3 regions of the Paenibacillus sp. GCM10027630 genome follow, and region 3 is predicted to be linked to each of the others. Evidence: riboswitches for the same ligand, from Rfam matches in the RefSeq annotation. Region 3 holds a riboswitch; each other region holds the start of a gene.
What was found. A riboswitch is a leader RNA that binds a small molecule or an ion and turns the genes downstream of it on or off. The one in region 3 is predicted to bind ZMP and ZTP.
Positions count from the first base shown of each region.

Region 1 (3,271 bases), on a different contig from region 3:
CTTTGGCTGCAATAACATGCATCAAAGGACCGCCTTGAGTACCCGGGAACACAGCTTTATCAATAGCAGCTGCCCACGGCTTGCGGCACAGAATCATACCGCCGCGAGGACCGCGAAGCGTTTTGTGTGTAGTTGTTGTTACAAAATGTGCGTATGGAACCGGGTTCGGGTGCAAGCCTGCTGCAACAAGACCGGCAATATGGGCCATATCAACAAACAACAAGGCGCCTACATCATTAGCGATGGAAGCCAAAGCTTCAAAATCGATAGTACGAGGGTATGCGCTCGCGCCTGCCACGATCATACGAGGCTTATGCTTGAATGCCAATTTGCGAACTTCATTATAATCGATATGAGCATCGCTTTCTCTAACGCCATATGCAACAAAGTTATACAAGATACCGGATGCATTCACTGGGCTTCCGTGGGTTAAGTGACCGCCATGCGCAAGGTTCATACCTAGAACCGTATCGCCAGGCTGCAAAGCTGCCAGATATACCGCCATGTTCGCTTGCGCGCCTGAATGGGGCTGTACGTTCGCGTGCTCAGCACCGAACAATTCTTTGGCACGGTCACGAGCAATATCTTCAACGATATCAACATGCTCACAACCGCCATAGTAACGCTTGCCTGGGTAGCCTTCGGCATATTTATTAGTTAACACCGTACCCATTGCTTGTAACACAGCTTCACTCACGAAGTTTTCGGAAGCGATTAATTCAATTTTGTCCCGTTGACGACCAATCTCCAAATTCATAGCCTCAACGATTTTAGGATCTTGCTTACGTAATTGTTCCACAATAAATTCCTCCTTAGGATGTAAACTTGATTATATTTGAATTGTATAAGTACGTTACTCGGATCCAGATACTCAACTGTAAGAGTCAACTGCAAGTATCGATATTCGTAGCACTACCCGAATGGGCCTTCGAATCTTCAGCAACCGCTGTGTAGACAGCTCGAGCCCCACCGATTAGTTTCGGTCTTGTATAAGCCATCTGTACAGCAGCATGGCCAATCATACGGATGGAAGGACGTACCGGAACGGCTACAGGCTTCAGATGCATACCTATCAGAGTCCCACCGATATCCACTCCTGCATGCGCCTGTATCGATTCCACCACGCAAGCCTGTTGAAGGTTTTTATAGGCATAGGATGCCATTGATCCCCCTGCCCGTGGTACCGGAACAACAGATACCTGCTCCAAGCGGTACTCTCGCATTGCTTCCCGCTCCACAACCAATGCCCGATTCAGATGCTCACAGCATTGAAAAGCGGGGTAAAACCCAAACTCGGCTCGCACGGCCTCGACAGCGGCGAACAGGTGCGAAGCCACCTCTTCCGTGCCGGAGGTGCCAATATGCTGACCCAACACCTCACTTGTGCTTGTCCCAATAACAACAAGCTGCCCCGCTTCAAGCTTTCCGACGTGAGCTAGCTCACGCAGTACTTGCTCGGCCAAAGGTCGGATTTGGCTCAAATCCAATCCAATTGCCTGATCCATAGTGCTGGCTGATTGATCTGTCTGGCTCATTGACTCCACCTCTTTCATCGGGCTGCCCGATTACGGATGAATCGCGTATTTATCTTCCAACGCTTTTACCTTGCCAATGCGGTTACGGTGACGCTCTCCATTAGAGAACTCCGTTTCCAGCCATATTTTCACGATTTCCTGTGCAACGCCGGGTCCAACCACACGTTCCCCCATGGCCAACACATTCGTATCGTTATGCTCTCTGGTCGCTTTTGCGGAGAATAAATCATGTACCAACGCACAGCGGATACCCGGAACTTTATTGGCAGCAATCGTCATCCCGATGCCGGTTCCGCAAATAAGAAATCCTTTGTCTGCTGCACCGGATACAACCTGATCGCATACAGCGATCGCATAGTCCGGATAATCAACGGAATCTGTACAATTACAGCCAAGATCCGACACTTGATGACCCAATGACTCAATAAATCCAATCAACTCATCTTTTAAACGAACTCCTGCGTGATCTGCTCCAATTGCAATTTTCAAAGCGATTCGCCTCCTGATTGTTGTTGATTTCATTATAACCGAAATCTGTCGGAAAAACGAAAAAAGAGCATACTGCGTGCTATGTACAGCACAACAATGCTCTTTGCCCAGGCGACCGGCCGTATGTCCCGATGCTCCACTGTGGTTAATCCCACTCGTCGCCAGTTACATCGGGTCCCTCTATATAAGCTATATCATAGCGGAAATAACTTTCTCTGTAAAGCCCAAAAATATTCGTGAAACGACCGGTAAATACGCCGAAACTCATCCCGTCACGTTGTTACATACTAACCCCCACGGAGCCTGCAACTAACCTTTCGCAGCCCGGAAAGATCGATGAAATCATGAAATAATGCACATCGCCGTTCACCTTAAACAAGAAGTTAGCTTAACTTACGAATCAGCTTGACCAAACAGCCCTCTATCTCTTCGGCACACTGCCGATACAGCATCACCGAGCCGCCAAAAGGGTCCGCAATATCATAATCGGGAAGCCCACGCTCCAACAGCTGTAACCTTGCACGCTCTTCCTCAGTCACTGGCTGAGACAATGCCCGCTTCACTTCAAGCTCTGCAACCAGACTCTCCAGCTCGACCAGCCGGTCTGCCGCTTCCGAGTCATCTACGAATTCTTTTAACGTGTAAATTTTATCGACGAACTGAGGAAACCGCTGAATAGCATGCTGCTTATGACCGGATGTCATTGTAAGCACCACATCGGCCCAATCGAGCAGCGCTCCCTTTAAGGAGGAAGAGGTCAACGATTCGTTAAAGCCTTTTTCCTTCAAAATGGCTGCCGCATTCCCGGATACGGGTGACCCATCATAGGCCGCCACTCCCGCCGAACGGACCTCTATATGCTGCAAACCGTGTTCTTCCAACATTCGGCGCAGTATTCCTTCCGCCATCGGACTACGGCAGGTGTTGCCGGTACAAACGAACAAAATTCGATTCATCGGAAATCCCTGCCTTCTTCATCAAGATGGGCTGCAATGAGCCTCACCCTTATTGTACCTCAAATGAATTGTTTTATGGAATCCTCAGCAATTTTTATGTGAGATCTTCTTAGACTGCTTGTTCAAGAGTGATGCAGATTGAGGCGGCAGTTCGTAGTCAAAATGCAATTTTGAACGGCCCCTATAGCAGAAAGTTGATTCCAAATGCCAGCAGGATCACACCACCCAGAGCCTCGCCATATTCACCTACCCAATGTCCTACCTTGCGGCCCAACATCAATCCGAATATCG
Region 1 is NZ_JBHTGY010000057.1:84,717-87,987, reverse strand. Features, by position in the region: gene glyA (serine hydroxymethyltransferase) at 1-799, opposite strand, end outside; gene ACFQ0C_RS28165 (TIGR01440 family protein) at 885-1,535, opposite strand; gene rpiB (ribose 5-phosphate isomerase B) at 1,566-2,024, opposite strand; ZMP/ZTP riboswitch at 2,123-2,203, opposite strand; gene ACFQ0C_RS28155 (low molecular weight protein arginine phosphatase) at 2,408-2,980, opposite strand; gene ACFQ0C_RS28150 (manganese efflux pump MntP) at 3,162-3,271, opposite strand, start outside.
Region 1: it holds a riboswitch for ZMP and ZTP, as region 3 does, so the genes downstream of both, rpiB (ribose 5-phosphate isomerase B) here and ACFQ0C_RS32795 (bifunctional 5,10-methylenetetrahydrofolate dehydrogenase/5,10-methenyltetrahydrofolate cyclohydrolase) in region 3, are expected to answer to the same signal.

Region 2 (3,271 bases), on a different contig from region 3:
CCTGCTTGATCAACTCGCCCGTGCCGTAGGTGGTCGCGATGAGCGGGTTGCGCTGCTCGGGGGTGATGAGATAGAGGCCGGATGCACTGGCCATCTCTATTACCGCCACGCGCTGCTCCTGCCCTATCAGGCCGTAGGCTGCTTCAACGGGCAAACCGATCGGGCCGGTTACGACGGCCTCTACTTTCCTGCCGCCTGCGGCATGGATGAGGCTGTCCATCGTGCCCTCTCCGCCATCGGCAACTGGCACTTTCACGGTATCTGCCTGCGGGAGATACCGCTTAATGCCCTGCTCAATAGCCGCTGCGGCATCGGCTGCACTAATGCTGCCTTTAAAAGAATCGGGAGCGATAATAATTTTCAATCGGAACGCCGCCTTCCTCTATTTTTTATCAGCAGCCCAGCTGAAATTCGCTGTAACTGCGCTTTCCATATACCGCTATTATATAGGAGGACAAATCAGAATGAATTGGTTATAATAAACAAAAATAAAGTGATGCCGATACATATTTTTATATTTAATAAACAATGAAAGATAGAGGTGATAAGAACGCTTACCAAAGATATAGCCGAGAGCATTGTGCGGGAGACGATGCATCGTTTGCACCGCAATATCAATATGATGGACATCGAGGGGAAAATAATTGCTTCCGGTGACAGCAAGCGACTGGGGGAGCGGCACGAAGGCGCGCTGGAAGCGATTCGTACGGGCAAACCTCTTGTTATTGATGAAGCGAACCGGGGACATTGGAAAGGAAGTCTGTGCGGGATTAATGTCCCCATCGTGTTTCGGGAGCAGATTGTTGGAGCTATCGGCATTACAGGACAGCCTGAGGAAGTTTCCGAATTCGGTGAAATCGTTAAGATGACAACGGAGCTGATGCTCAATCAGAGAATTTTGACGTCCCAGCAAGAATGGCGGAACCGCGCAAAAGAGGCCATATTGCAAGAGCTGGTTAAGATGGATTCGGATTTTGATAGAGTCGATGGTCATTTGCAGATGTTGGACCTTCGATTAAAGCCTTCTTATTATGCCTGTATTCTGGAAACGTATCAGGACATGGCTTATAACGAACAGCTTGTTAGAAAAATAGAGGAAATTGCCGGCGAGGGGCAGGCTTTGGCAAGCGTAGGCGGCGTTCACCAAATCATCCTTCTCCTGTACGGGATTACCGAGAAGAAAGCGGCGGATAAAAGGGAGCGGCTGAAGGAGATGCTGAATTCTTCGGGAATCTCATTTCGCATAGGGTATTCTCTGCCGACGAGGGATCGCACTGAAATTCCTGCTGCTTTTCGGGAAGCTGAATTTGCGTTGCAATTTGGGGAGGGCAAGAACGAGATGATGTCTTACGCTGGTTTCGAGCCTCGCGCAATTGTTATGCAGTCGGATGCGGGCAGTAAACACAGATTTGTGGAAAGGCTACTTGGAGAGCTGCCGGAGCCTCTCATTGAGACACTTGATGTATTTTTTAATTGCAGCATGAGCATCCAGGAAGCCGCGCAGTCACTTTATGTACACAGGAATACGATGATCTACCGGCTTAAGCGGATTAAGGAGCTTACGGGCTGTGACCCGCAAGTGTTCAAGGATGCAGCGGCGCTGCAGATGGCTATATGGATTGACTGGGAACGTAAGCATAAACAGAAGCAAAAAACGAATCGAGCTGAATGAATTTACAGATGCAGTGGGGCTCTGATTTGTTATTAATAATGTTTTTAATAAGGCAGCATAAAATAATATTGAAAAAACTGGGAAATTCATATAAAATCTTTCTAACAACTAAACGGTGGGTTACTGGCGTAAACGTGGATAACCACGAGGGAGCACACCGATAATCGGCCGTACGCCTGGGCAAAGTATTTGATCAATGATCAAGTGCTTTTTTTTGTTCTAGAGGTAGTTCAAATTTTTGAGCGCGCACTTTTATAAAAAACGAGAGGTCAGGTGTTCGTAATGAAAATGGCGTTTGTACTATTTGATCGGATGACAACATTGGATTTTAGTGGTTTTTTCGAAGCAATTACGTGGTTGAAGATGCTGAATGCAATGGATGATGTGTCGTGGCATCTCTGTTCTACAACCGAAGAAGTTAAGGACGATCGTGGCATGACAATAAAAATAAATCATGTGCAACCCGATCTATCTGCTTATGACTTGTTGTTTATCCCGGGAGGAATGGCCACGAGACAATTACAATTTGATAAGGATTTCGTAGCTTGGCTGCAAACAGCTCAGAATGTAAAATATAAAATTTCCGTTTGTACGGGAGCGCTGCTTTTGGGTGCGGCTGGGTTTCTAAAAGGAAAAAGAGCTACAACGAATCCATCAGCCTATGAGCTATTAGTACCGTATTGTTCTGAGGTGGTAAAGCAAAGAGTGGTGAGGGATGGAAATATTTTTACCGGTGGGGGAGTATCGGCGTCAATTGACTTAGGGCTGTATGTAATTGAATCTTTAACGAATACTGAAATAGCTAAGAAGGTACAGCAAAATATGGATTACCCTTATTATGAGACAGGCAGGTTGAATAACCTTGATAATCAGAAGGCTAACTAGTACTAGTATCGCAAGCGAAGACGGCCCCGTTAAGAGCACAAAAGACTACCGCCTTCATGGCGGTAGTCTAAGACATCAGAATTTCAATATCATATTGCTGAGCGATCTGTATTGGTAGCTTTGATGTATCAACTCAGGCTTCCGGTGTTTGTCTCCGGCACCCATGGCCAGGAATAGAGGCAGGAAATGCTCTTGATCCGGGGTAGCATCTTGGGCATGGGGAGCAAGTCGTTCATAGTCGAAGAGCGAGGCTGTATCCCAGCTTTGTATGTGCTGAATCATCCAATCATCGAATTCTTTGGCCCAGTCGTCAACGCGGTCCGGCTCGCGCAAATCCAGTTTACGGAAGTTGTGAACCGTGGCTCCACTTCCAATAATGACGATATTACGCTGTTCAGCGAGCACTGCTAATGCTTGGCCGATGCCGTACTGTTGAGCGGGCGGCAAATATGGATTCACTGATAATGTGATTACCGGAATGTCTGCTTCAGGGAACAAATGCTTCAGTATAACCCAAGCCCCATGATCCAAGCCTCGTGTAGTATCGTACTGTGAAGCAATTCCAGCGGATTCAAGCAGTGCGTGAACTTCCTCAGCAATTGCCTTCGAGCCGGCAGCCGGGTATTTCACTCGGAATAAGGCATCCGGGAAACCGCCGAAATCGTAGATCGTTTCATACGTTGAATCCGTATAGGTTAGCGATTGCTCTCTTTT
Region 2 is NZ_JBHTGY010000094.1:2,490-5,760, forward strand. Features, by position in the region: gene ACFQ0C_RS34880 (glycerate kinase family protein) at 1-364, opposite strand, end outside; gene ACFQ0C_RS34885 (CdaR family transcriptional regulator) at 542-1,672, shown strand; ZMP/ZTP riboswitch at 1,782-1,861, shown strand; gene ACFQ0C_RS34890 (DJ-1/PfpI family protein) at 1,955-2,557, shown strand; gene ACFQ0C_RS34895 (DODA-type extradiol aromatic ring-opening family dioxygenase) at 2,633-3,271, opposite strand, start outside.
Region 2: it holds a riboswitch for ZMP and ZTP, as region 3 does, so the genes downstream of both, ACFQ0C_RS34890 (DJ-1/PfpI family protein) here and ACFQ0C_RS32795 (bifunctional 5,10-methylenetetrahydrofolate dehydrogenase/5,10-methenyltetrahydrofolate cyclohydrolase) in region 3, are expected to answer to the same signal.

Region 3 (3,271 bases):
ATTATCCTCCACACTACCCGATAGCATAACCGATAGCTGAGCCACATAGCTCACCTTCATTCTCCAAGCATGAGGACGCCATATGCTGGAAAGTCGCCCACGATAGCTTACAGTCCCCGCATCTGCTGTATCCAGCCTGCCCAGGATACGCAGCAGCGTGCTTTTCCCTTGCCCGGAGACTCCTAGCACTGCGATTATTGAAGGCTCCTCAATCCTCGCAGTAATCCCTTGAAACAAGGTTTTCGGTTTTTCTTGGAAAATGGATTTCTGTAAGCAATCCAGCTCTAGAATCGCGATCTCGCTCACGGATTCCCCTCCTATAAAAAAGATCCCTATAAATCATCGAGTTCAATTATACCTCACTTTTTAAAGTTTGGCTTATGAAACAACCTCTCTCGCGATTTAAGGCTGCTCCTCATGCTTTTCAGTATACATCTATACTGTAGGAATATGAGTCCTCTCGGCTGCATCAACGGTATGCTTAAGCAGCATTGCGATAGTTACGGGTCCTACACCTGCCGGTACCGGTGTAATCGCACTTGCATTTCGCAAGCATGCATCATAATCCACATCACCGATATTCCCTTTATTGTAACCGGCATCCATGACTACAGCTCCAGGCTTAATCCAGTCGCCTTGCACAAATTTGGGTCTGCCTACTGCTGCAACAACGATATCCGCTGACTTTACGATCTGATCCAGATGCTGCGTTTTGGAATGGCATACCGTTACCGTTGCATTCCGGTTCAACAGCATTAGGGATACAGGTTTACCGAGAATTGGACTTCTCCCGATAACTACAGCATGCTTGCCTTCGATAGAAATGTTATATGCATCTAATATCGCTACAATAGCTGCCGGTGTGCAGGATGGAAAGGCCCCAATTCCAAAAGCCGTCTGAGCGAAACCCAACGTAGTAACTCCATCTACGTCTTTATCGATGCTTATTGTATCGAAGGCTGCTCTTTCGTCAATAGGGGATGGAACCGGATGCTGCAATAAAATGCCATGGACAAGAGGATCATTATTGAGCTGTTGAATAACCTCCAGCAGTTGTGCCGTAGTGGTATCCTTGGCAAGCTGAATCCGCTTCGATACAATCCCAATCCTCTTGCATGCGTTTCCTTTCATTCTCACATAGGTTTCAGAAGCAGGATCATCCCCTACAATAACTGTCGCCAAGCAGGGGGTAACTCCTTTGTCTGCCAGCCGTTCAATCCTTTTAGTCAATTGTGCCTTGATGGTATCCGCTACTTGAGCTCCGTCTAATATAATGCTTTTTGTTGTCATGTTTTCCCAACCCTTCGTCTCGATTAAGAACAGAAAAAGGCAAGGGATATATGCTCCCTTACCTTTGCCCAGGCGTACGGCTCTGTACCCTATGTGCTCCCTCATGGTTCCCCATGCTCCGCCAGTCACACACAGCTTTCTTCGTTAAAAACAATTGTAACCTAATCTGGAAAAATAGCAACCCTCAAAAAATTTCAGCGACTTTTTGAACTCTCACTATTATGCATTCGCTACCTTGCCGAGAAGATAAACCAACAGCTGTTGATTATGTGAAGATATCCGGCTCAAATAGCTTTGCAGAAACCGTTCACGAATTTGCATTCCGCGCTCGCATTCCGCTCTTCCCTTCTCCGAGACCTGCACCCATACGATACGGCGATCCTTCTCATCTCGCTCCCGTGTAACCAGATTCGCCTTTTCCATCCGATCCAATAGTGTAGTAATCGCAGCAGGGGTTGTTGCTAGAAATTCGATAAAATCTGAAGGCTTCATTCGATCCCGGTTCAAAAGCAATTCTAAGACCGTTAACTGCCCTTCAGTTAAGGACGGCGCGAGCTCCGCATCCATATGGGTATGAAGATCCTTGGACAGCTTCCACCATAGCTTAGCAAATTCTTGGGTTACCACAGATTATCACTCCTGTTTTCAACTCCAAAATTTTTCCTCGTTTGTTATTTTTATTATATCACTACCTTTCTTACGTTTAAAGGTTAATATCATAAATACTTTAAGACATTAATCGATAAATAACAGGAACATTAGACTCGTTTCAACATATAATGCAGCATAGGTATTTGACTAGAGGCGGGGCTTGTCAATTCGTGTAAGGAGTGATTGGGAGATGGAAGATTGGAAACAGCTTATCGGGGAACAGGCATTACAATCAGGCATAATAAACGACCCACAATGGCTCGACCGATTGGACGAATCGATGCCGGTATGGGCCGTATTGAAATTATTTTTGGAATTTATTGAAAAACATGAAGCTCATTACAATAGCTACGATTAATTCAACTCTAATCGCTCTTCAACAAATCGGAAATCAGGTCTGGTTTATTAACGGTAACAACCTGTCTACCTGTTGATTTGCGCTGTTCTATCGGCGTTTTCTCTGAAGAAAATGAGATACGTTCACCACTTTGTAGGAATGCGGTAATCAGCAGCTCCTCTTTGACGATGAAGGCTTTCACAAGCTGATTGCCGTTAGGCTTCACGCGCTTGCCATCTCTGAATTCAAAGGTGACAATTCCCTTGCCTCCACGACCCTGAACAGGGTAATCAAGAACAAGCGAACGTTTCGCGTAGCCGAGGTCGGAAACAACAAGCAGTTCGCCTTCCTCCCCTTTGATCCATTCGGCGCTGATGACTTCATCATCATCCTTCAATTGAATACCACGAACACCGGCAGCCGCCCGTCCCATCGGGTTCACTTCCGTTTCCGCAAAGCGAATGGCCATACCTTGCTTGGATACGAGCATGATATCTTGATCGTTGCTGCTTAGACGTACTTCAAATATTGCATCGTTATCCCCGACCTTGCAACCTACAATGCCAATCGATCGGTTGGTGAAATATTCCTTGAGCTCGGTCCGCTTTACCTGTCCGCGTTTGGTAACAAATACGACCGACCGGCCAGGTTCTTCGAAATCCTTCACCGGGATCACATTGACGATCCGGTCATCTTTGGAAATAGGAATAACATTCACAATGGCTGTGCCGTTTTCCTTCCATTTGTACTCCTGAACCTGATGAACCGGCAGCAGATAAAACTGTCCCTTTTGCGTAAAAATGAGCAGATTCTCCAGAGTATTTACTTCCAGAAGGTAGCGTACATAATCGCCATCCTTGAGACCTGTTTTCTCAATTTCCCCGCCTGATCGAATAAAGGACATCTTGCTTGTCCGCTTAATGTATCCTTCATTGGATAAGGTAACATATACATCTTCAGCGCTTACCATAACCTCAAGGTTAACCTTGAGCT
Region 3 is NZ_JBHTGY010000085.1:19,802-23,072, forward strand. Features, by position in the region: gene ACFQ0C_RS32790 (ABC transporter ATP-binding protein) at 1-306, opposite strand, end outside; gene ACFQ0C_RS32795 (bifunctional 5,10-methylenetetrahydrofolate dehydrogenase/5,10-methenyltetrahydrofolate cyclohydrolase) at 436-1,290, opposite strand; ZMP/ZTP riboswitch at 1,350-1,429, opposite strand; gene ACFQ0C_RS32800 (MarR family winged helix-turn-helix transcriptional regulator) at 1,510-1,917, opposite strand; gene ACFQ0C_RS32805 (hypothetical protein) at 2,132-2,299, shown strand; gene gyrA (DNA gyrase subunit A) at 2,307-3,271, opposite strand, start outside.